DNA from 2 places in the Nocardiopsis sp. iso_237 genome. Region 1 is predicted to be linked to the other one. Evidence: predicted binding sites of a transcription regulator. Region 1 holds the regulator's gene; the other holds the start of a gene.

Region 1 (11,886 bases):
GCTCTCGCCGGTGACGGCGGAGCCGCCAGCGATGCGCGAGGCAGCCTGGCGACGCGAACGCTGAATGCTCCGGGAACACGGCCGCCCGGCTGTGCGCGCCGTCGCGGCGCGTGGTCAGCGGTCCACCCAGTCCGGCAACCACGCGTCGTCAGGGGTCCGTGGCCCGGAGATGCGCAGGTGGTCGCGTAACGCGGTCAGCACCGGGTGCCGGTCCCCGGTCCGGAAGAGCAGCATGTGCGGGTAGACCGGGGTCGGCCCGTGCAGCGGGACGCGTCGCAGGTCGTGGCCCCGGGGCCACAGGTACCGGTCCCCGCCGCCCACGAGGGTGGCCAGCGAGTCCGATTCGGCCAGCGCGTCCATCAGGGCCTCGTCACCGAAGTGGGGGCCGAGCGCGTCGATGCTCAGACCGAAGGCCTCGGACAGGGACCGGTAGAACTCCGCCCACTCCGTACCCGGGCTGATCCCGGGGATCCAGACACGGTGGCCGACCAGGTCCGAGGGCCGGGCCCGGGCCGCGTTCGCCAACGGGTGGCCGGGCCCGACCAGAAGCTCCAGAGGCGCGTCCAGGAGGCGTTCGGCGCTGATCCCGGCCGGAACCCGGTCCGTCGACAGGGCACGGAAGGACGCGTCGACGGTGCCATCGAGCACGGCCCGCGTGGCCTGGGCCGCGTTCTCGTCGCCCAGGGTGACCGTGTCCAGGCTCATCCCGGGGCGGGACCGGTAGAACCGGTAGACGGCCTGGGCCGGAGCGATGCGCCGGTTGAGGACGTCGACGCGCAGGGGCCGGACACCGGGGCGGACGGCCCGCTCGGCCTGCGCGACGGCGGCCAGGACCTTCCTGGCGTGCGGCAGGAGGACCTGCCCGTCCAGGCTCAGCCGGGACCCCCGGGGAGTTCGGACCAGCAGCGAGACCCCGAGGCGCCCCTCCAGGGACGCGATCCGTTTGGAGACCGCCTGCTGGCTGATCCCGAGCTCGCCCGCCGCCGCCTGGAACTGGCCGACCTCCGCGACGGACACGAACGTGCGCAGCGCTTCGACATCCACGGCTTCAGCCTACGTTCACAACCATCGGTTGTGTCAGGCCGGTCGTGAGTTGTTTGACCGTGCCCGCTCCGGGTGCTGGGATCGCCGTATGCCCACTCCATCAGACCAGGTCCTGTATGTCCGGACACCCGAGTTCGCGCGCTTCGCGGAGCGCGTCGCGGAGGTGACCGACGCGACCTCCCGTCTCAACGTGCTGCCCTTCAGCGACGGCGAAGGCCGTGCGGAACTACTCTCGGTTGTGTTCGGTGGCCCGCTGCCGGACTCGGTGACCGTCTATCCGCCCTTCTTCACCGAGTACGGGCTGAACACGACGTTCGGGGAGAACGTCTTCGTCAACCAGGGGTGCACGTTCATGGACAGGGGCGGGATCCGCATCGGGGACCGCGTCATGATCGCCCCGAAGGTCAGCCTCATCACCGGAGGGCACCCGCTGTCCCTCGCGGAGCGCCGCGAGTACATCTCCAACGCCCCGATCGTCATCGAGGACGACGTCTGGATCGGGGCGTCCGCCCAGATCATGGAGGGAGTGACCGTCGGTCACGGCTCGGTGGTCGCCGCCGGCGCCGTGGTCACCCGTGACGTACCCGCCCGCACCCTGGTCGCGGGGGTCCCCGCACGGGTGGTCAGGACGATCGACTGAGTCGGTCGGGTCGCTGGCCGGGGCCCGTCCCGGTGACTCGCCGGGGCGGGCGGTGGCCGTTCCCCGGGGGGCCGTAGCCGGGCTCCGCTACCAGAGGCCGTCGAGGAACCGCTCCAGCGCAGGGGTGACGTCGGGGGAGAACGCGCGGTCCGCGTCGAGGGCCGCGGCCCCCGGGGTGTCGTCGTACTCGCGCAGGATGTGGTCGACCCCGGCCAGGTCGACCCGCTGGGCGCCGTCCAGACCGGTCATGAGCCGGTCGATCTCCTCCTCGTTGACCTGGGCGTCCCGGTCGCCCCACAGGACCAGCACCGGTGTGTCCCCGGGCAGCTCCTCGGCCAGCTCGACCGGGTCGAAGGAGTCGATCCAGGCGAGGTAGTCGGCGCCGTTCGCGTCGAACAGCCCGGTGGCGTCGGTCTCGGGCATCTCCGATCCCGAGCGCACCGCGGCCCGCCCCGCCCGCAGGTCGGAGAGCATCTTCGCGGCGGTCACCTCACCGACACCGCCCTGGGCCTCGGCGGTGCGGACCTGCTCGGACACCTGGCGGTCGATGAGGTCGAGCATCCGGGTGCCGGGAGGAGCGGCCAGCACCAGCGCCGGTTCGGCGTCGAGGACCTCATGGGCGCGCAGAGCGTACAGGGCGCCCTCGCTGTGACCGAGGATGACGGTGCGTTCGGGGTCCACCTCGGGCTGGGCGACCAGCTCCGCGTAGGCGGCGGCCATCTGCTGCTCGAAGACCAGGGGGTCGACCGGTCGGTCGAAGGCCTCCTCCTCGGCCTCGGTCAGGTCGGCAGGGTCGGCGCTGCCGAACTTGTCGTAGCGCAGGGACGCCGCACCGGCTCCGGTCAGCACGCGGGCGAGGTTCAGGTTGGTGTTGGCCTCGGGGCGTCCGTAGCCGTTGCCGTCCCGGTCGGTGGGGCCGCTACCGGAGATGATGAGCACCCCGGGGACGGTGCCCCCGTCGTTCGCGGGGGCGGTGAAGGTGCCGGGCACCGTGAAGCCGCCGCCCTCGAAGGAGACCTCGCGCTCCTGCCCGGGGGAGCCGGGCAGGGCGGGCCCGTCGCCGTCGCTGGGCGCGCAGGCGGAGACCAGCAGGGTCCCGGCGGCCAGGATCGCGGCCAGGAGGGTGCGGGTCGGGGCAGGGGACACGGGGGCGGAGACAGGTGTCGACACGCCCTCAGCGTATCGGCCCGCCCACCGCCCCCGGCTCGGGGATCCGCGCTCAGACCCTGCGCATGACCGTGACGACCTTGCCGAGGATGGTGGCCTCGTCGCCCTGGATCGGCTCGTAGGCGTCGTTGCGCGGCATCAGCCACACGTGGCCGTCCGGCTCGCGGCGCAGCACCTTGACGGTCGCCTCGTCGTCCAGCATCGCCGCGACGATGTCACCGTTCTCGGCGGTCTGCTGCTGACGGACCACCACCAGGTCGCCGTCGGTGATCGCGGCGTCGATCATGGAGTCGCCCACCACGGTGAGCATGAACAGACGGCCCTCACCGACCAGCTGGCGCGGCAGTGCCAGGACGTCCTCCACGGCCTCCTCGGCGAGGATCGGGCCACCGGCCGCGATCCGGCCGACCAGCGGGACCGAGGCGGCCCGGGTGGAGTCGGCGGTGAGCTCCTCCTGGGTGAGGGTCTGGGAGGCCTCCCGGCCGGGGGTGCGCAGCTCCACGGCGCGCGGCCGGTTCTGGTCCCGGTGCAGGTACCCCTTGCGCTGGAGCACCTTCAGCTGGTGCGCCACGCTGGAGGGGCTGGACAGGCCGACCGTGTCACCGATCTCCCGGATGGACGGCGGGTAACCCCGTTCCCGGACGTACCTCTGGATGCAGTTGAGGACACTCTGCTGGCGTGCGGTGAGTTTGGGGGTGTCGGGCACGGACGCGCCCGGATCGCCGACGGGCGAAAGAACGGTGGTGGGTCCGGAGCCGACGGCTCCGGGGTTCTCCTCCGGCACGGCCGGGCCTCCTCGGTGTTCGGTTCGGTCAGGGCCTGCGTGTGTGGCCGGTCACCGGCCACGCGGACCGGACGGCGAAGCCGGTGTGAAATCAAGGTCAACTTTAGTCGTTGCACACGGTGATATCAAACAAGCGTTCGAGAGCCTGTGGGCGGGATCGCGGAGGGATTTCCCTTTGTGTTTTCGGGAGCCGATTTCCGGTGGTCGCACTTATGTGTGTACACGCGCGCCGCGGCCGTTGTCCGTGGAATGCGCGATCCGGTATGGGGTTCGTCTCGCCGTGCCCCGCCGCCACTCCGTGGCCTCGGGAGGGAGCGGAATTCGGTCGGCGGTTCGGTGTGGCGGGCGTCGGGCCGCGCGTCCGCGCCCCCTTATCCTGGGATTCGGCTTCCTCGGCCGCACCCCCCGTTTCCACCTCCTCGAACCCCGTTCCTCGGCCGCCCCGGTTCCCGGATTGGGGACACGCCGTGGGCAGGGTTGCGGGCGTCCGCCCCAGCGCCTAGGTTCGACCACAACATCTGGTGTTGACACGGGGGCCGTAGTCAATAAGTTGTGGTTAAGTAGACTCCTAGGGTTGTTGGTCGGGTACAGGAAAGCCAGGTGAACCGGGATGCACTGTCCGTTCTGCCGTCATCCGGACACCAGGGTGATCGACAGCAGGTCCACCGACGACGGCGCGGCCATCCGGCGCCGCCGGACCTGCCCCGTCTGTGAACGCCGCTTCACCACGCAGGAGACCGTCCTGCTGATGGTCGCCAAGCGGTCCGGGGTCACCGAACCCTTCAGCCGCACCAAGATCATCGCCGGGGTGCGCCGCGCCTGCCAGGGCCGTCCCGTCTCCGAGGACGCCCTCGCCAAGCTCGGCCAGCAGGTCGAGGAGGAGATCCGGGGCCGCGGCGTGGCCGAGGTGCCCGCCCACGAGATCGGCCTGGCCATCCTGGGCCCCATGCGCGACCTGGACGAGGTCGCCTACCTGCACTTCGCCAGCGTCTACCGCGGGTTCGAGAGCCTCGCCGACTTCGAGGCCGAGATCGCCAGCCTGCGGGAGGACCGCGAGGGCCAGACGGAGCCCGCGGTCGACACCACCGGGTAGGACCCGGTACGCCACCGCGAGGTGGGCGGAAGCACGGCGGACACCGTACTCCGCACCACCCCGAACACACATGAACGTCCGCGCGGTCACCGCCGGGTCCGCGCATGACCTTCGGGGGAGACACTGCCATGGCGCGAAAGACGAGCGGTACGGCCCAGCGCGGGGGCAAGGGCCTGAGCTTCGCCCGGGTCAACACCACCGAGGGCGTCCATCCCTACGACACCCTCGAATGGGAACTCCGCGACGTCGTCATGACCAACTGGCGCGACGGCACCGTCAACTTCGAGCAGCGCGGCGTCGAGTTCCCCTCCTCCTGGTCGGTGAACGCCACCCAGATCGTGGCGAGCAGGTACTTCCGCGGTGCCGTGGGCACGCCGGAGCGCGAGTGGAGCCTCAAGCAGCTCATCGACCGCGTCGTCGGCGTCTACGCGAGCACCGGCCGCGAGCACGGCTACTTCGCCTCCGACCAGGACGCCGAGGTCTTCGACCACGAACTCAAGTACGCCCTGGCCCACCAGCTGTTCAGCTTCAACTCGCCGGTCTGGTTCAACGTCGGCACCTCCTCGAAGGCCCAGGTCTCCGCGTGCTTCATCCTGTCCGTGGACGACACGATGGAGTCGATCCTGGACTGGTACAAGGAGGAGGGGCTGATCTTCAAGGGCGGCTCCGGCGCGGGGGTGAACCTGTCGCGCATCCGCTCCAGCAAGGAGCTGCTGTCCTCCGGGGGCTCGGCCTCGGGCCCGGTCTCCTTCATGCGGGGGGCGGACGCCTCCGCCGGGACCATCAAGTCCGGCGGTGCCACCCGCCGGGCCGCCAAGATGGTGGTGCTCGACGTGGACCACCCCGACATCGAGGAGTTCGTCGAGACCAAGTCCCGTGAGGAGCACAAGATCCGCGCCCTGCGCGACGCGGGCTTCGACGTGGACCTGGGCGGCGACGACATGTTCAGCGTCCAGTACCAGAACGCCAACAACTCCGTCCGCGTGTCCGACGCGTTCATGCGCGCCGTGGAGACCGGCTCCGAGTTCGGCCTGACCTCCCGCACCACGGGTGACGTCGTCGCCACGGTCGACGCGAAGGAGCTCTTCCACCGGATGGCCCGCGCCGCGTGGGAGTGCGCCGACCCGGGCATCCAGTACGACGGCACCATCCAGGACTGGCACACCAACCCCGAGAGCGGCCGCATCAGCGCGAGCAACCCGTGCAGTGAGTACCTCAGTCTGGACGACTCGTCCTGCAACCTGGCCTCGGTCAACCTGCTCAAGTTCCTGCGCGAGGACGACACGTTCGACGTCGAGGGGTTCACCAGCCTCGTCGAACTGGTGATCACGGCGATGGACGTCTCCATCACCTTCGCGGACTTCCCCACGGAGTGGATCGGTGAGACCACCCGCGCCTACCGGCAGCTGGGGATCGGCTACGCCAACCTGGGCGCCCTGCTCATGGCCACCGGCCACGCCTACGACTCCGAGGGCGGGCGGGCCGTGGCCGCCTCGATCACCTCGTTGATGACCGCCGCCGCCTACCGCCGCAGCGCCGAACTGGCCGGTGTGGTCGGACCCTACGAGGGATACGCGCGCAACGAGAAGGCGCACGAACGCGTGATGCGCAAGCACTCGGCCGCCAACGACGACCTGCGCACCGTCGGGACCCTGGAGGAGCCCGTCCACGCGGCCGCCACCCAGGAGTGGGCCCGCTGCCTGGAGACCGGTGGACGCCACGGCTGGCGCAACGCCCAGGCCAGCCTCCTGGCCCCCACCGGGACCATCGGGTTCATGATGGACTGTGACACGACCGGGATCGAGCCGGACTTCTCGCTGGTCAAGTACAAGAAACTGGTCGGCGGCGGGTCCATGCGGATCGTCAACCAGGCCATCCCCCGGGCGCTGCGAAACCTGGGGTACCAGGACGAGCAGATCGAGCCGATCGTCGACCACGTGGCCGAGCACGGGCACGTGGTGGACGCCCCCGGGCTGCGCCGGGAGCACTACGAGGTGTTCGACTGCGCCATGGGGCGCCGGTACATCCAGCCCATGGGGCACGTGCGCATGATGGCGGCCACCCAGCCGTTCCTGTCGGGGGCGATCTCCAAGACGGTGAACGTGCCGGAGGCGGCGACGGTCACCGACTTCGAGGAGATCTACTACGAGGGCTGGCGCCTCGGGCTCAAGGCCCTGGCCGTCTACCGGGACAACTGCAAGGTGGGCCAGCCCCTGTCCACCTCGGGGGCGGCCGGGGAGACCGTGGAGGCGCCGAAGCCCGTGCGGCGGCGCCTGCCCAAGAAGCGGCCGAGCGAGACCACCTCGTTCTCGGTGGGCGGGGCCGAGGGCTACATCACCGCGGGCTCCTACCCCGACAGCGGGCTCGGGGAGGTGTTCCTCAAGCTCGGCAAGCAGGGCTCCACCCTGGCCGGGGTGATGGACGCCTTCTCCATCGCGGTCTCCATCGCCCTCCAGTACGGGGTTCCGCTGGAGACCTACGTCGAGAAGTTCACCAACATGCGGTTCGACCCGGCGGGCATGACGGACGATCCGGACATCCGTATGGCGCAGTCGGTGGTGGACTACATCTTCCGCCGCCTCGCCCTGGACCACCTGCCCTACGAGGAGCGGGCCGCCCTGGGAGTGCTCTCCGCCTCGGAGCGTGAGGCCCGGGTCCACGGCGAGGACCCGGTCCAGGCGGCCGTCCAGGTGGAGTCGTACGCGCAGTCGGCGGCCCCGACCGAGGCACCGGCCGCGCGGGAGGGCCACCCCAGCGAGAACTTCTCGGAGGGGTTCATGGCCGACGCGCCCCTGTGCACCACCTGCGGGACCAGGATGCGCCCGTCCGGCAGCTGCTACGCCTGCGAGGGCTGCGGCGCCACAAGCGGCTGCAGCTGAACCGGGCGCACCGCCCCGGGACGCCGGTCCCGGGGCGTGGTCCACACCTGTGGTTGGCGGGGGAGGCGAGCGGGTAACCCTTGGAACCCCGGCGGAAGGTGGTTCCCATGCTGATAGCCGCGATCCTGCGGGCGAAGGGCCCGGAGGTGGTGAGCGTCGCCCCCGAGGAGACCGTCGCCCGGCTGCTCACCGAACTCGCCCGGCACAACATCGGTGCCGTCGTCGTCGCGGAGGGCGAAACCTTCGTCGGGATCGTCTCCGAGCGCGACGTCGTCCGTCACCTGGAGCGCCGGGGCCCCGAGGTCCTGTCCGCCCCCGTCTCCGACATCATGACCGCCGACGTGGTCACCTGCACCCCCGAGGACACCGTCGAGGAGGTCAGCGAACGCATGACCGTGCGCCGGTTCCGGCACGTCCCGGTGACCTCGCAGGGACGGCTGGCCGGGATCGTCAGTATCGGTGACCTGGTCAAGAGCCGCCTCCGGGTGCTGGAGGACGACCGCGCCCAGCTGGAGGCCTACATCCACGGCCGCTAGGCCTCCGAACGGTCGCCGGAGGCCACGGCGACAGCGGCGGTCGCCGCGGTCACCCCCAGGACGGCGGGCCACGAACCGACCTTCCTGGCCAGCGGGTGCGAGAGGCCGAAGGCGGCCACGTACACGCCGGTCAGCGCGATGGCGGTGCCCAGGCCGGAGCTGCGGCGCGTGGTCTCGAAGGCCGCGGCGCCGAACCCGGCCAGGACCGCGCCGCCGAGGGGCCGGTTTCCGGTGGCGCGCGCCACGGAGTAGCCGCCGATCAGCCCGGCGGTGGTCAGGACGGCACTGGGTACTGCGGGCATGGAGGGCTCCCCGTTCCGGGTGTTTCGGTCATGACGAGGCTAGTCCCAGCCCACGGAGGTGCGCCATGCGGCGCGCGAGGGTCACCGTGCGGCTGACACCGCGTCACGCTCGGGACACGACCCATGGGTTTCGGCTGGCCGTCGTGCCAAGCTAGGGGCTGACCACTACCGGTTTGTCCCGCGATGAACCCGCTCCGACCTGGAACCAGATCGCGGTACGCGACGTCGAAGCCGATAGTTCCCGACGTTCCGCCACAAGGAAGTGCATGCCTATGTCGTTCGCGCAAACGGTGCGCGGCGCGGCTGGCGCGGTCGCCCAGGGGGGCGACCCGCGTCAGGCCGTGACCGACGCAGTCCAACAGGCCGCGGGCCAGGTGACCGGTCAGCGGTCCGGTCAGAGTTCGGAGGGCGGCCTCGATCCCCGGGACTTCGTCGCGGCACGTGAGCAGGGCGCCTCCGTCGACACCCGGATCGAGCAGAAGACCACCTCGCTCAGCAACGCGGGCGAGGCCCTCAACCGCAGTTACTACGAGCGCGGCCAGGGCGGTCCCGTCCACGTCATCTGCCCGATGGTGATCCCCCGGGGACGCACCTTCGTCACGATGCTCCCCGCGATCGCCCTGGTCGTCATCGGTGTCATCGGGTTCTCGACCGCCGCCGCCACGGCCGCGGTCACCGGTGCCAACCCCCTGCTCAACCCCTTCTTCGGCGTCCACTACTGGATCATCACCGCGGCCGTCACCGGCTTCATGTGGTGGCGCCAGGGCATGGTCATGGTTCCCGAGGGCTGCCAGGCCATCGTGACCCGCTTCGGCAAGATGGAGAACCTCTACCAGCCGGGCAGGGTCACCCTGTTCAACCCCTGGAAGCGCGTCTCCTACATCGTCAACACCACACGCGAGTACCCGTTCAACGCCCCGATCCGCTCGGCACCCACCAAGAGCGGCGTCCAGGCCTCGGTCGACCTGTTCGTGCAGTTCAAGATCGAGAACGCCACCGACTTCGTCTACACCCTGGGTGGCGTCCCCGGCTTCCAGGAGAAGCTCAACAACGCCATCAGTGAGACCACCCGCAGCCTCATCTACGAGCAGGAGGCCTCGGCGATCTACGACATGGTCGGGGAGAGCACCCAGGCCCTGCTGGACGCCCTCAACCGCCAGTTCGGCGGAATCGTGGTTCTGACGAGCGCCAACATCACCCATGCCGAGCCCTCCAGCCAGGAGTACCGGATGGACCTGGCGGCGCCCGAGATGGTCCGGGTGGCCAAGGACGCCTACACCTTCGAGTACGAGCTCCAGCTGCGCAAGGAGCAGAACGAGGGTGACCTGAACAAGGAGCTCGCCACCCTCAACGAGACGCTCTCCGCGATCCAGGCCGACATCGCCCAGTACCAGGCGCAGATGGACACCGCCCTGGAGCGCGAGACCAACCGGGCCCGCGCCACGGCCCGGCAGCGCTTCGTGGAGGCCGAGTCCGAGGCCAACGCCAACGCCGCGCTCCTTCAGGCCCAGGCACTGGACATCCGCGCGGTCAGCGCCGCCGAGGCCCCCGAGATCCTCAACTACCGCTTCCGGGAGAACCTCCTGGACAAGCTGGAGTCGGTCGCGGACAGCCTCCCGCAGGTGCTGCGGATCGGTTCCGGTGACGGCGCCAGCGTCGACTACCTGCGGATCGCCCAGGAGATCATCGGGCAGACCGACGCCGCCCTGTTCTCCGACGAGGACATGGCCGCGATCCGTGAGCGTCTGGGCGCCATCAACGCCCGCATCACCGAGCGCCAGCAGGAGATCAGCGCCATCGTCGAGGACGAGGCGGACGAGCGCCGCCGCCCCTCGGCCGAGGACCCCGGAGAGGACCTGGTGGAGGAGATCCGCCAGTCGGTGAGCGACGGCGCCATCGACGAGCGCATCTCCGAGTCCGCCGCCGACGGGCCCGAGCCCTCCGCGGCACCGTTCCAGAACCCGCAGGACCCGCCGCTGCCCCCGTGGTCGCAGGGCGGTTCCGAGGGTCAGCACCCGGGAGGTCAGTAGATGAGTGAGCCCTTCAACCCGGGCGGCGGCTCCAACATCAAGGAGTCCCTGGCCTCGTGGAGCGACCTCGCGGGTCTGCTGCGCGGCGGTGACCAGGGCGCCATCGTCCCCGTGGTCATACCGCGCGACAACCGCGGCCTGCGCTGGACCATCCTGGTCTGGTTCGGCCTGTTCGCGATCTGCTCCGCCCTGATGATGTCGCTGCACGTCGCCTTCGGCGGCGCCGTGGCCGGCCTCGCCTACGGCACCCTGGCCGTGCCCACCCTGTTCGTCGGCATCCTCAGCGTGCTCGCCGCCGGTCTGTGGTGGTGGCGCGGCGCGATCGTGGAGATCGAGGAGGGCACCACCGGCATCCTCACCAAGTACGGCGCGTTCGCCAAGAGCATCGGACCGGGCCGCCACTACCTGTGGCACCCGTGGTCGCGCGTGGACTTCGTGGTGGACACCCGCACGGAGATCCCCTACACGGCCCCGGTGCTGGCCTGCCCCACCCGGGAGAACGTGCCGCTGAAGTCGATCGAGTTCTTCCTGAAGTTCCGGATCGAGGAGCCGTACCGGTTCGTCACCTCGATCGGCGCGAGCAACTTCGACCTGGTGCTGTCGAGCGCGGTACAGGACGCCATCCGCCAGCGCAGCCGCATGGTCAACACCGAGTCCGCCTACGACCTGCGCGGCTCCAACGTCGAGGACATGCGCAGCCTGCTCAACGCCCAGCTACACAAGTACGGCGTGACCATCACCGGCTGCAACATCCCGGACGTGCAGCTGCCCAGCCAGTACCAGCAGCACCTGGCCACCCGGGAGCGGGTCGCCAAGGAACTGGTCGCCTACGAGCAGGAGTGGGAGCTCACGCGCAAGCGCCGCATCGACACCCTGCTCATGGACATCGAGCGCTCCAAGAAGACCCGCGACGCCAAGATCGTCGAGGTCAACGCCTCCCTCAACAAGGCGCGCAAGGACGTGGCGCAGATGCTGGAGGAGCAGGAGACCGAGGCCCAGCGGGTGCGGTACGAGATCGAGACGCGCGGCCGGGCCGACCTGGTCGCCGCCGAGAACGAGGCCAAGGCGCAGCACCGGCTGGCCACCGCCTACCGCGACAACCGGGCGGTGCTGGAGTACGAGCTGGCCCGCCGCCGCCTGGACGTGGGCGCCGCGCTGGCCGAGCGGGCACCGCGCCCGGTCGTGGTCCAGACGGAGGGCGGCTCCGGTGACGGCTCGGCGCTGTCCACGCTGCTCACCGCCCAGCTGCTGCCCCAGGTGCTCAACAACGGGGGCGGTTCCTCCCGTTCTCTGGGCGCCCCGTCCGCGCAGGACGTCTTCGACGGCGTGCAGGGTTCGGTGGCGGCCGCCGCCGGACGCCAGCAGCAGATGGCCGAGGAGTACCAGAGCCAGCAGGACACCGCGATGCGTC
Region 2 (11,886 bases), 3.0 Mb from region 1:
CAGCACGTCCTCCTCGCGGTCCCACACCAGACGCGGTCGCAGCTCGGCGAACTCGTCCGAGGGGTAGCGGCCCGACAACATGTCCAGCACCGACTCCAGGACCGCGTTGCTCAGGCGGGCGAAGGGCGCCGCCCGGCGCACCAGCGCCGCCAGCCCGGACACCGTCCATTCGTCCATCGCCACCATCGCCACGACCTGCTGTGACAGCACGTCCAGGGGATCGCTGGGCATCTCCAGCCGTTCGATCCCGCCCGCGCGCATGCGCTCGGTCACCACGGTGGTCGCCAGCAGGTCGCCCCGGTACTGCGGCAGGAACACCCCGTGCGAGGTCTCACCCACCTGGTGCCCCGCGCGGCCGACCCGCTGGAGGCCGCTGGCCACCGACGGGGGAGCGGCCACCTGGACCACCAGGTCCACCGCGCCCATGTCCACCCCGAGTTCGAGGCTGGAGGTGGCCACCACGCACCGCAGCCGCCCCGCCTTGAGGTCGTCCTCGATGAGCTCCCGTTCGGCCTTGGACACGGACCCGTGGTGGGCGCGCGCGATCACCGGAGCGCCGCCCCGGCTCTGCTCGGACTGGCCGGTGACCTGGGCGGCGACCTCCTCGCCGGGCAGGCCGCCGTCGACGCGTTCGGCGTGGAGGTCGTTGAGCCGGGCGCACAGCTTCTCGGCGGTGCGGCGGCCGTTGGTGAACACGATGGTGGAGCGGTTGGCCTCGACCAGGTCCAGGACCCGGCGCTCCATGTGCGGCCACACCGAACCGCGGCTCATGGTGTTGCCCGCGCGCGGGTCCGGGGGAAGCCCCTCGGCGGTGGCGGGCGGGCTCCCGGGTTCGTCGAGGTCGGGGACGGACGCCTCCACCCGAAGGTCCATGCGCGGGGTGTCCGGCGGGGCCACGATCACGGCGCCCGCCTCGGCGGCACCCCCGCCGGTGCCGGTCAGGTAGGCGGCGACGGTCTCACGCGGGCGCACGGTGGCGGACAGGCCGATCCGCTGCGCCGGGCGGTCCAGCAGGGCGGACAGGCGTTCCAGACTCAGTGCCAGGTGGGCGCCGCGCTTGGTCCCGGCCAGGGCGTGCACCTCGTCCACGATGACGGTCTCCACCCCCGCCAGACCCTCGCGGGCCCGGGAGGTCAGGACCAGGAAGAGGGACTCGGGCGTGGTGATGAGGACGTCCGGCGGGTGGGTGGCCATCCGACGCCGCTCCTGGGCGGGGGTGTCGCCGGTGCGCACCCCCACGGTGACCGGGGACAGGGCCTCCCCGCCGCGCTCGGCGGCGGCCGCGATTCCGGCCAGCGGCTGGCGGAGGTTGCGCTCCACGTCCACGGCCAGCGCCTTGAGGGGCGACACGTACAGGACCCGGCAGCGCTTCGACCGGTCCGTCGGCACCGGGGCGTGGGTGAGCCGGTCCAGGGACCACAGGAAGGCCGACAGCGTCTTGCCCGACCCGGTCGGCGCCACCACCAGCGTGTCCCGGCCGGAGGCGATCGTCCGCCAGGCCTCGGTCTGGGCGGCCGTGGGACCGTTCGGGAAGGCCCCTTCGAACCAGGCCCGGGTCGCCGCTCCGAAGGGTGCCAGGGGGTCGGTCGCTCCGCTCATCGCACCAGTCTGCCCAAGGGGTCCGACAGATCGTCGGAGGACACCCGGGCGCGCGGACCGGGTGGAATCCGTCCTGTGGACGAGTCCCCGCGGCTCCCTCCGGTCACTCATACTGGGGCCGATGAGACTCACTGTTTTCTGGCACAACATGCACGCCCAGTTCGGCGAGGCCTACGCGGACAGCCTGGCCAAGGACTACGTCATCGAGAAGCTCGGTTCCCGCACGGTCAACCAGGCGCTGGCCGACGGGATCTCGGCCAAGGAGGTGTGGCGGGCCGTGTGTGACGCGTTCGACCTTCCCGCCTCCGTCCGCTGACCCGGCCTTCGCCAAGCCCGCGTAAAAACCCGGACGCCAGGGGTTCGTGCCGGATTTCGAACATGAGTTCGGGTAGTCTGGGTTCTCGACGGGCGGACGCCGAGCGTCGCGATTGTCGTACCGACCGCGTAGCGTCATGCGCATCATGAAGAAAAAGGCATCAACCCAACAGGGGAATCCCGTGGCATCTGGAGACCGAGACAAGGCTCTCGAAACAGCGCTCGCGCAGATCGAGCGGCAGTTCGGCAAGGGCTCCGTCATGCGCTTGGGGGACGACGACCGTCCGCCGATCGAGGCGATCCCCACCGGCGCCATCGCGCTGGACGTCGCCCTGGGTATCGGCGGCCTGCCCAAGGGCCGGGTCGTCGAGGTCTACGGCCCCGAGTCCAGCGGTAAGACCACCGTCGCCCTGCACGCGGTGGCCAGCGCCCAGAAGATGGGCGGCATCGCCGCCTTCGTCGACGCCGAGCACGCGCTCGACCCCGAGTACGCCAAGAAGATCGGCGTCGACACCGACAACCTCCTCCTCTCCCAGCCGGACACCGGTGAGCAGGCGCTGGAGATCGTCGACATGCTCATCCGCTCCGGCGCCGTCTCGATCATCGTGATCGACTCCGTGGCGGCCCTGGTGCCCCGCGCCGAGATCGAGGGCGAGATGGGCGACAGCCACGTCGGCCTCCAGGCCCGGCTCATGTCCCAGGCGCTGCGCAAGATCGCCGGTGCCCTGCACTCCACCGGCACCACCGCGATCTTCATCAACCAGCTCCGCGAGAAGGTCGGCGTCATGTTCGGCTCGCCGGAGACCACCACCGGTGGCAAGGCGCTGAAGTTCTACGCCTCGGTCCGCCTGGACGTGCGCCGCATCGAGACGCTCAAGGACGGCACCGACGCGGTCGGCAACCGCACCCGCGTCAAGGTCGTCAAGAACAAGGTCGCGCCGCCCTTCAAGCAGGCCGAGTTCGACATCCTCTACGGTGTCGGCGTCTCCCGCGAGGGCAGCCTCATCGACCTGGGCGTGGAGCACGCCATCGTGCGCAAGTCCGGCGCCTGGTACACCTACGACGGCACCCAGCTCGGGCAGGGCAAGGAGAACGCCCGCAACTTCCTGCGCGAGAACGTGGACGTGGCCAAGGAGATCGAGAAGAAGATCAAGGAGAAGCTGGGCATCCCCGGTCAGGGTGACGACAGCGCCTCCGGCCCCGCCGAGCCCAAGGCCGCCGACCCGGTCAAGGCCGAGGAGCCCAAGGCCCCCGCCAAGCGGGCCGCCGCCAAGACCACCAAGGCCGCCGCCCCGGATGCGTGAGGGGCGCCGGTCACCTGACCGCACCGGACCGGCCGAAGCCGATCCGGTGAGCGCCGACGAGGAGGCCGCTCCGGGTGGGCAGCCCGGAGCGGACCTCGAGAACAAGGCCAGGAACCTGGTCCTGAGGATGCTCACCCACTCCCCGCGCACCCGCGCCCAGCTGGAACGCTCCCTGCACCGCAGGGAGTACCCGGACGAGGTGGTGGAGCAGGTCCTCAACGGCCTCGACGAGGCCGGGCTGATCGACGACGCCGCCTTCGCCCAGGCCTGGGTCTCCTCCCGGCAGCACGGCAGACACCTGTCCCGCCGCGCCCTGACCCAGGAGCTGCGCACCCGGGGCGTGGAGGAGGAGACCGTCCGCGAGGCGGTCTCCGAGGTCAGCGACGAGGACGAGCAGGAGGCGGCCCGCGCCCTGGCCCGCAAGAGCCTGCGCGGAAGCCGCAGCAAGGACAAGGAGGCCCGGATCCGCCGCGCCCTGGGCGTCCTGGGCCGCAAGGGATACCCGGGAGGCCTGTCCTACCGCATCGTCCGCGAGGAGATGGAGCAGGAAGGCCTGGAGGCCGACCTGGACCACCCCGACTTCTAGCCTCCCGCCGCCCGGTTCGGGACGGTCGGCCCGAGTGGCGGGGCGAGCAGAGCGCCGGGAGCCTCGTGTTCCCCGCGCGCCTCGACCAACGGTGAACACGGTGCCGGAGCACGCGTGACGGTCATGTCGCCCCTGCGCGGATGGGTGACTCCGGGCGTGATTCGACCAGGTCGTTGGCTCCGCGTGTGTTCTGGACGGGCTGTTCGGGGCGAGGAGCCGGGCTGCCTTGAGTCATGCCTTCGGAGCCGATCCGATCACCCGTGGACACCACGGAGCCGGGGAGCGCCGGTCCGGGACCACCTCGACGATGCGCGTGTACGTGCGACCGGGTGAGATCCGGCCGGACGGGTGATCACGCGGTGCCGGGTCCGCTCTCGGGTCGCGCTGGTCCGCGCGGTGCGAGTGGAGGGACACCGGAGGACCGGGGCCTGGTCCGGAGCGGATTTCGGGTGCCGTGAGCCTTCGCGGGCGTTGGCCGGTTCGACCGCCCAGGCGACGCGGGGATCCGTGCGGATGCTAGCTTCCCTTCCCATGACGGAGCACCAGGACCAGACCAGGGCGGCCTATGACGGGGTCGTCGAGTTGTACGCGTCGATGTTCGCCGGTCGGCTGGAGACACAACCGTTCTCGCGGAACATGATCGGCACCTTCGCCGAGCTGGTGCGCGGGACGGGGAACCCACGCGCGGCCGACGTCGGCTGCGGCCCCGGACATCTGACGGCCATGCTGCACGACCTGGGGCTGGACGCCTTCGGCCTGGACCTCTCCCCGGCCATGGTCGAGCACGCACGGCGGGCGCACCCGTCCCTGCGGTTCGACGAGGCGCGGATGGAGGTCCTGCCGGTCGAGGACGGCGCGCTCGGCGGCGTGCTGGCCCACTACTCGATGATCCACACCCCGCCCGAGGAGCTGCCCGCGCTGCTGGCCGAGCAGGCGCGCGTACTGGCGCCCGGGGGTCTGCTGCTGGTCTCGTTCTTCGGCACGGACGGCCCGGAGACGATCCGCTTCGACCACAAGGTGGCGCCCGCCCACAGCTGGCCCGCGGATCGATTCGCCGAACTGCTGGCCGACGCCGGGTTCACCGTGTTCGCGCGGCTGCTCCACGATCCGGCCTCCGAACGGGGCTTCCTCGACGCCCACCTCCTCGCCCGCCTCGGTTAGACGGACCGTGCCCGGTTCCGGAGGGCGGGGTTCAGGAAGGTCCGTTCCCGCTCATCGAACAGGGCCCGGTCGGCGCCCGCACTCGGCCCTGGAAGGCGGGGCGAGTTCGATTCCGGTGCAGCGCGTCGAGCAGGACTCCAGCGCCGGGTCCGCCTCGGTGAGACGCCCGAACTCGGCCCTGGAGGGCGGAGCTGGGGAAGTCCCTGTTCCCGCTCATCGAACAGGGCCCGGTCGGCGCACAGGCGCTCTCCCCACAGGCGTCGGCTGCGGCGACTCCGTGCACCCCTTCGGCGGAGGGGTGACCTTTCCGGCGCCCTCTCCGTGCGGGCCCGAACTCCGACAGGGTGACGACCCGGCTCCGCGCGCGAGGGTCAGGTCGGTTCCGTGCCTTCCCGGACCACGGGCTCGCCGGTCACGGCGGTCACACCAGCCTCCGGGGTCACCTCCGGAAGCTGCTCCACCACCGGGAGGTCGTCCTCCGGTTCCTCGCGCGGCGCGGGGGGATCGGTGGTGAGTTCCAGCGGGGCCACGTCCGGCGTGAAACCGAACACCCCCGCGTAGAAGGCCAGCTCCGCCTCCAGGGTGCGGACACGCGCGGCCTCGGACCGGAAGCCGTGCGCCTCGCCCTCGAACTCCAGTAGCGCGTGCGGCACCTGGCGCCTGCTGAGCCCCGTGGCCATGCGGGTCGCCTGGTCGGGGGTGACCACCCTGTCCTCCAGTCCCTGGAAGAGCAGCACCGGGGCCTTGATCTCACCGATCCGGTTGATCGGTGACCGCTCCCGGTAGGTCTCCACGAAGCCCGGCAGGGTCCCGACCAGCGTGTCCGTGAAGCGTGACTCGAAGTCGTGGGTGGACTTGACCAGCCCCAGCAGGTCCGTGACGCCGAAGTACGACACCCCACAGGCGAAGGTGTCACCGGTCAGGGCGAGCAGCGCGGTGAGCCCGCCCGCGCTCGGCCCCCGGATCGCCAGGCGCTCGGGGTCGGCCAGCCCCTGCTCCACCAGGGCGCGGGCGGCGGCGGTGCAGTCCTCGACGTCCACCGCGCCCCACTCCTTGTGCAGGCGCTTGCGGTAGGAGCGCCCGTAGCCCGTGGAACCGCCGTAGTCCACGTCCACGACGCCGATCCCACGGCTGGTGAAGTAGGCCTTGACCAGGTCCAGCGAGCGCGAGGCCTGCCCGACCGGGCCGCCGTGCGCCCACACCACGTAGGGGGCCGGGCCGTCCGAGGAGACCCTGGGATTGGTGGGCGGGTACACGTTGGCGTGCACCGTCGCCCCGTAGCGGCCGGGCAGCGTCTCCTTGCGGGGGACGGGCAGGTACGCGGGGTCCACCGCCGTGTCGGTGCCCACGAGGACCTCCACGGTGCGGCGGTCCGGGTCCAGCCGCACCAGGCACCCGGCGGTGTCCGCCGAGGCGGCGATGGCCACCACGCTGGTCCCGTCGGAGTCCAGGTGCGACCACGCGGTCAGGTCGGTGCTGACCGGCTCCAGCTCCAGGGTGTCGGGGTCGTACACGCTCGGCCGCATCGCGGTGTCGCCGTGCAGGGTCACGATCCGTCCGTCGTCCAGCAGGCGGAAGCAGCGTTCGCCAAGGCGCCACGGCGGGGAGTGGAACTCCTCCTCCGCCGGGTACAGGGCGATGGCCTGGCCCTTCAGACCCGCCTGGTAGAGGTTCCAGAAGCCCGGCCAGTCCGAGGCCACGTACAGCGTGGAGTCGTCCGCCCAGACGGGGGCGAGCACGGACTCGTCCACCCCGCCCTTGAGCGTGTACTCCCCGAGCAGCCCGTTCTCGGTGATCTCGCCCACCCGCAGCTCGGTCCCGTCCCAGGGCATCCTCGGGTGGTTCCACCGCACGTAGGCCAGGTGGGTGCCGTCCGGGGAGAGCGTGGGGGAGGCGTAGAAGTGCGCGCCGGAGACCAGCTCGCGGATCGCGGACGGGTCGTGACCGCCCCGCCCCGAGAGCGGGACCGCCACGATGGAACGGCGCACGCCGCCGTCGACGTGCTGTTCCCGCACGCACAGCAGCTGCTTGCCGTCGGAGCCCAGCGCCGGGTCGGCGTAGCGCAGGGCCCCGGGCGACCCGGGCTCGGGGGTCAGCGGGACCGGATCCTTGGCCCCGCGTTCGAGCAGGTAGAGGCGCTGGTCCTCGGAGTTGGCGAAGACCACGCCCACCCGGGCGATGGCCTTGTCGTCGCGGCGGGGGACCGGCAGGTGGGAGCGGCCGCCGTACTCGTGCACCCTCGTGCCCACGCTCCACGGGGCGGGGAGCAGGTCGCGCACGGTGCCGTCCGCGTCCCGGCGCACGAGCGTGGTGCGCCCCTCCTCGTCCGGTCGGTACTCCTCCCACCAGACCTCCTCGCCCAGGACGGACGGGTACGCCATCTGGCGCACTCCTCGGGCGACGTCACCGGCACTGATGGGTGATGGCCAGGAGCCGTGGGGGCTCGACAGTTCAGACATGTCCCGCTCAGGATGGGTCGTGGGTGTGATCAGATGACATGTCGACCTTAGTGCTCCGTGGGCTTCGTGTGCAGTCCCGGTGGGGCCGCCTGTGGGCAGACGGGGTCGGCCGGAGGTCGGTGACGGCGGTGTGGACCCCCGGTGACGCCGCCGAACGGAGCCGGACACCGGTGCCACCCACGACGAAGGCCCCGTGGAACGCACTCGGGGTGCGTCCACGGGGCCTTCGCGGGTGTGGCCGGGGAGCTCGGTTACGAGCTCGAACCCCCGTCGCCGCCGGAGTCGGAGTCCCCGCTGGAACCGGAGTCCCCGTCAGGGTCGGAACCTCCGTCGTCCGAGGCGGGTTCGTTCCGCTCGGGACCCTCGTCGGTCTCGGTGGCGACCGAACCGGACGCCGCCGCCGCGCCACCGGACACCGGCGCGCCGCCGGGGGCGCCGGTCACGGCGGTGGGCGCGCCGCCCGCCGCCGTCGCCTTGGCGGAGGGCCTGCCCCGTCGGGCGTTGCGGCGCTCCAGCCAGATCGCGAACCGGCTGAGCGACAGGTTGATGATGATGTAGATGATCGCGCAGATGATCGCCGCGGGGATCACGTTGCTCTCCCGGGTGGCGACCAGCGTGAAACTGCGCAGGAGCTCCGGGAAGGCGATGATGTAACCCAGCGCGGAGTCCTTGAGCAGGACCACCAGCTGGGCCACGATCGCGGGCATCATCGAGGTGATGGCCTGCGGGATCAGGATGGTCCACATCGTCTGGGTCCGGCTCATACCGATGGACTGCGCTGCCTCGGCCTGACCCTTCGGCACGGCGAGGATGCCCGCGCGGAACACCTCGGCCAGCACCGAACCGTTGTACAGCGTCAGGCCCGTGACCACCGCGACCAGCGCGGTCACCTGGAAGGTGCCGGTCGGGATGTCGAAGAGCTGCCAGGCCACGATGGGCAGCGCCATCGTGAAGAAGATCAGCATCAGCAGCGGGATGCCGCGGAAGAACTCCACGACGGCCCCGGACGGGATGCGGATCCACCACCGCTCGGACAGCCGGCCGATACCGAAGACCAGGCCGAACAGCACCGCCAGCACCGACGCGGTCAGCGCCGCCGTCAGCGTGTTCTGGAGACCGGGGAGGACGTAGCCCGTCCACGTCTCCGGCCGCAGGAACGGTTCCCACTTCTCCGCGGCCCACTGCCCCGACGGGTTGACCGCCCAGGTCTGCGCCGAGAACAGGGGTGACTCGCGCTCGCTCAGGGTCCGGTTGAACCCCAGGTACAGCACGGCCAGCCCGACCAGCCCGAGGGCCACGGTGAAGATCGTGTAGAGGACGTTGCGCGCCTTGGCCTTGGGCCCAGGAGCGTCGAACAGAACGGCCTGCGCGCTCATCGGACCACCGCCACTCGCTTGGCGAGCCAGCCGAAGAAGTAACCCATCGGCAGGGTCAGGATCAGGAACCCGATCGCGAATCCGACGAAGGTCGGCAGGACCGGGGCGATGCCCTGGTCGAACATGAGCTTCATCTCCCGGGACGCCTCCTGGACGCCCAGCCCCGCGACGGAGGCGACGGTGGTGTTCTTGGTCAGCGCGATCAGCACGCTGCCCAGCGGACCGACGACGGTCCGCAGCGCCTGCGGGATGACGATCAGACGCAGGTTCTGGGTGAAGGTCAGGCCCAGGGAACGGGCCGCCTCGACCTGGCCCAGCGGGATGGTGTTGATACCGGCGCGCAGCGATTCGGACACGAAGCACGCGGTGTAGGCGGACAGTCCGATGACCGCCCACCAGAACACGTCCCAGGCCACGGTGTCGGCCAGGCTCAGCCCGAGGGCGCTGTTCAGGCCCAGTCCGCAGAAGAGCAGGACCAGAGTCAGGGGTGAGTTCCGGATGCCCTCGACGTAGGCGGTGGACAGACCGCGCAGCAGCGGGACGGGGGACACCCGCATCGCGGTGAGCAGGATGCCGAGGATGAACGAGAAGACGGCACTGAACAGGGTGAGCCGGACGGTCCATGAGAAACCGTCGACGACCCTGTCGATGTTGCTGAGAAAGGCTTCCATAGGTCCCAGCCGGTCAAGGCTCGGAAGGTGGGGCCGGGCGGTCCCGGCCCCACCTTCCGAACAAGGTCAGATGACGTTTTTAGGCGCAGGCCTCGAGCTCGGGGACGGACTCCTCGTAGGCGAAGTCGGTCGCGCCGAAGGCGTCCTCCAGGTACTCGACGGCCGAGCCGTCCTCCCACATCTTGGTGATGGCCGCGTTGATCTCCTCGCAGCGGTCCGTGGAGCCAGCGGGCAGGCCGACGCCGTACTTCTCCTCACCGAACGGGTTGTTCACCATCCGGAAGTCGTCCGGGTTCTGGGCGGCGAAGCCCGCGAGGATGGTGTTGTCGGTGGTGACGGCGTCGACGGTGCCGTTGCTGAGCAGCTCCAGGCACTCGGAGTAGTTGCCCGCCTCGCGCAGCTCGGCGTCGATCTCCATCTCCTCGGTGATGTTGTGCGCCGAGCGGGAGCCGGAGGCCGAGCACAGGATCTTGCCGCTGAGGTCCTCGGGGCTGTTGATGTCCGAGTTGTCGGCCTGAGTCAGGATGTCCTGCTTGGCGACGTAGTACGGGCCACCGAAGTCGACCACCTGGCGGCGCTCGTCGGTGATCGAGTAGGTCGCGAGGATCATGTCGACCGTGCCCTGCTGGAGGAAGGACTCACGGTTGGCGGAGGCCGCCTCGGTCCACTCGATCTGCTCCGGGGAGTAGCCGAGCTCACCCGCGATGTAGGTGGCGACGTCGACGTCGAAACCGGCGGGGGTGCCGCCCTCGCTCAGGCCCAGGCCCGGCTGGTCGTACTTGACACCGATGGTGATGGTGTCGCCGCCGCCGTCGCCGGAGCCGCCGTCACCCTCACCGCCGACCTCGGCGGTGCCACAGGCGGACAGGGCCAGGGCGAGGACGGCGGCGCCGCCCAGGATGGTGTTGAAACGACGTGCTCGCATGTGGGGTACCTCTTCCTTGAGCGTGCGAAGAACGCGAAGATCTGGGGGAGCCCGGGGCTCGGGGAACCTAGTGGGTCAGGATCTTCGACAGGAAGTCCTGGGCCCGCTCCGACTGGGGGTTGGTGAAGAACTCGTCGGGCGTGTTCTCCTCGACGATCTGGCCGTCGGCCATGAACACGACCCGGTTCGCGGCGCGTCGGGCGAAGCCCATCTCGTGCGTGACCACGACCATGGTCATGCCCTCGCTGGCGAGGTCGGTCATGACGTCGAGGACCTCCTGGACCATCTCGGGGTCCAGGGCGGAGGTCGGCTCGTCGAAGAGGATCACCTTCGGGTTCATCGCCAGGGCGCGGGCGATGGCCACGCGCTGCTGCTGCCCGCCGGAGAGCTGCGCGGGGTACTTGTGCGCCTGGTTGCCGATCCGTACACGGTCGAGGAGCTCCATGCCGCGGGCATCGGCGTCGGCCTTGGACTGGCGGAGCACCTTCATCGGGCCGAGCGTCACGTTCTGGAGCACGGTCTTGTGCGCGAACAGGTTGAACGACTGGAACACCATGCCGACGTCGCTGCGCAGCTTGGCCAGGCCTCGGCCCTCGGCGGGCAGGGGCTGGCCGTCCAGGGAGATGACACCGGAGTCGATCGTCTCGAGCCGGTTCATGGTGCGGCAGAGCGTCGACTTGCCGGACCCGGACGGGCCGATGACGACTACCACCTCGCCGGAGTTAACCGTCAGATCGATGTCGCGGAGCACGTGCAGGTCGCCGAAGTGCTTGTTGACGTTCTCCAGCACGACGAGAGGAGTTGAAGTCATGCATCGGAACCTAATGGGTCCAAGTTGCCGTGTCATCACGAAAACGCTGCTTGACCCAGGAGTAGCTGAGTTGTTACGGCGTGATTGGTAAAACCGTTATCGGTTTCGCTGTGTAAGAAGGCTTTTGTCGCGCGGAGTGTCGGAGTCGCTCTCCAGAGTTTCCGTCGGTCGCTCTCAGTGACGGAGTCGGAACTCCGGGCCTGCTCGCTGTTGGTGTCGTCCCTCCAGGTCACACGGGAGGTTCTGGCCCGGGGGTCGGGGCGGAGATTACTGGTGTGTTACGGAGCGTCCCTTTTCTCGGAAACAGACTTTCCGCCTTAAGGAGCTCTTCAGGAAGAGGGGCGGCGGCCCAGAGCTCGCCCCGGAAACCGTGCCCCCGGTAACCGGTCACCCGACCTGTCCATAACGGTCCCCGGCGGCCGAATCCGCTCCGGTTCCGGTGGCCGTCACCGGTGGGCCGGGCGGCTCCGCCCGGTGCCCCCGGGTCGGGCGCCGCGCGAGCGTCCTGGACGCCGCCGCGAAGCGGATAGCCTGGAACGGTGAGCCAGAGTCGTACCTACCAAGTGCGGACCTACGGCTGCCAGATGAACGTCCACGACTCCGAGCGCCTCTCCGGTCTGCTGGAGGACGCTGGGTACGATCGCGCAGCTGAGGACACCACCGCAGACATCGTCGTCTT

Evidence for each region. The regulator LexA, encoded in region 1, represses DNA repair genes until DNA is damaged. The targets are predictions, from matches to a motif close to TCGAACANNTGTTCGA.
Region 2: a site for LexA is predicted at 1,972-1,987, ahead of recA (recombinase RecA). Genes of this name have one in related genera too.

Annotation. Positions count from the first base shown of each region.
Region 1 is NZ_CM149669.1:1,703,976-1,715,861, forward strand. It holds gene AC0VYM_RS07750 (LysR family transcriptional regulator) at 115-1,044, opposite strand; gene AC0VYM_RS07755 (sugar O-acetyltransferase) at 1,133-1,684, shown strand; gene AC0VYM_RS07760 (alpha/beta hydrolase family protein) at 1,772-2,854, opposite strand; gene lexA (transcriptional repressor LexA) at 2,904-3,557, opposite strand; gene nrdR (transcriptional regulator NrdR) at 4,246-4,728, shown strand; gene AC0VYM_RS07775 (vitamin B12-dependent ribonucleotide reductase) at 4,857-7,607, shown strand; gene AC0VYM_RS07780 (CBS domain-containing protein) at 7,715-8,143, shown strand; gene AC0VYM_RS07785 (hypothetical protein) at 8,140-8,445, opposite strand; gene AC0VYM_RS07790 (SPFH domain-containing protein) at 8,718-10,475, shown strand; gene AC0VYM_RS07795 (SPFH domain-containing protein) at 10,476-11,886, shown strand, end outside.
Region 2 is NZ_CM149669.1:4,709,124-4,721,009, reverse strand. It holds gene AC0VYM_RS21445 (ATP-dependent helicase) at 1-1,599, opposite strand, end outside; gene AC0VYM_RS21440 (DUF3046 domain-containing protein) at 1,721-1,915, shown strand; gene recA (recombinase RecA) at 2,097-3,218, shown strand; gene AC0VYM_RS21430 (regulatory protein RecX) at 3,211-3,804, shown strand; gene AC0VYM_RS21425 (class I SAM-dependent methyltransferase) at 4,336-4,965, shown strand; gene AC0VYM_RS21420 (S9 family peptidase) at 5,337-7,346, opposite strand; gene AC0VYM_RS21415 (amino acid ABC transporter permease) at 7,676-8,800, opposite strand; gene AC0VYM_RS21410 (amino acid ABC transporter permease) at 8,797-9,471, opposite strand; gene AC0VYM_RS21405 (glutamate ABC transporter substrate-binding protein) at 9,551-10,396, opposite strand; gene AC0VYM_RS21400 (amino acid ABC transporter ATP-binding protein) at 10,464-11,207, opposite strand; gene miaB (tRNA (N6-isopentenyl adenosine(37)-C2)-methylthiotransferase MiaB) at 11,771-11,886, shown strand, end outside.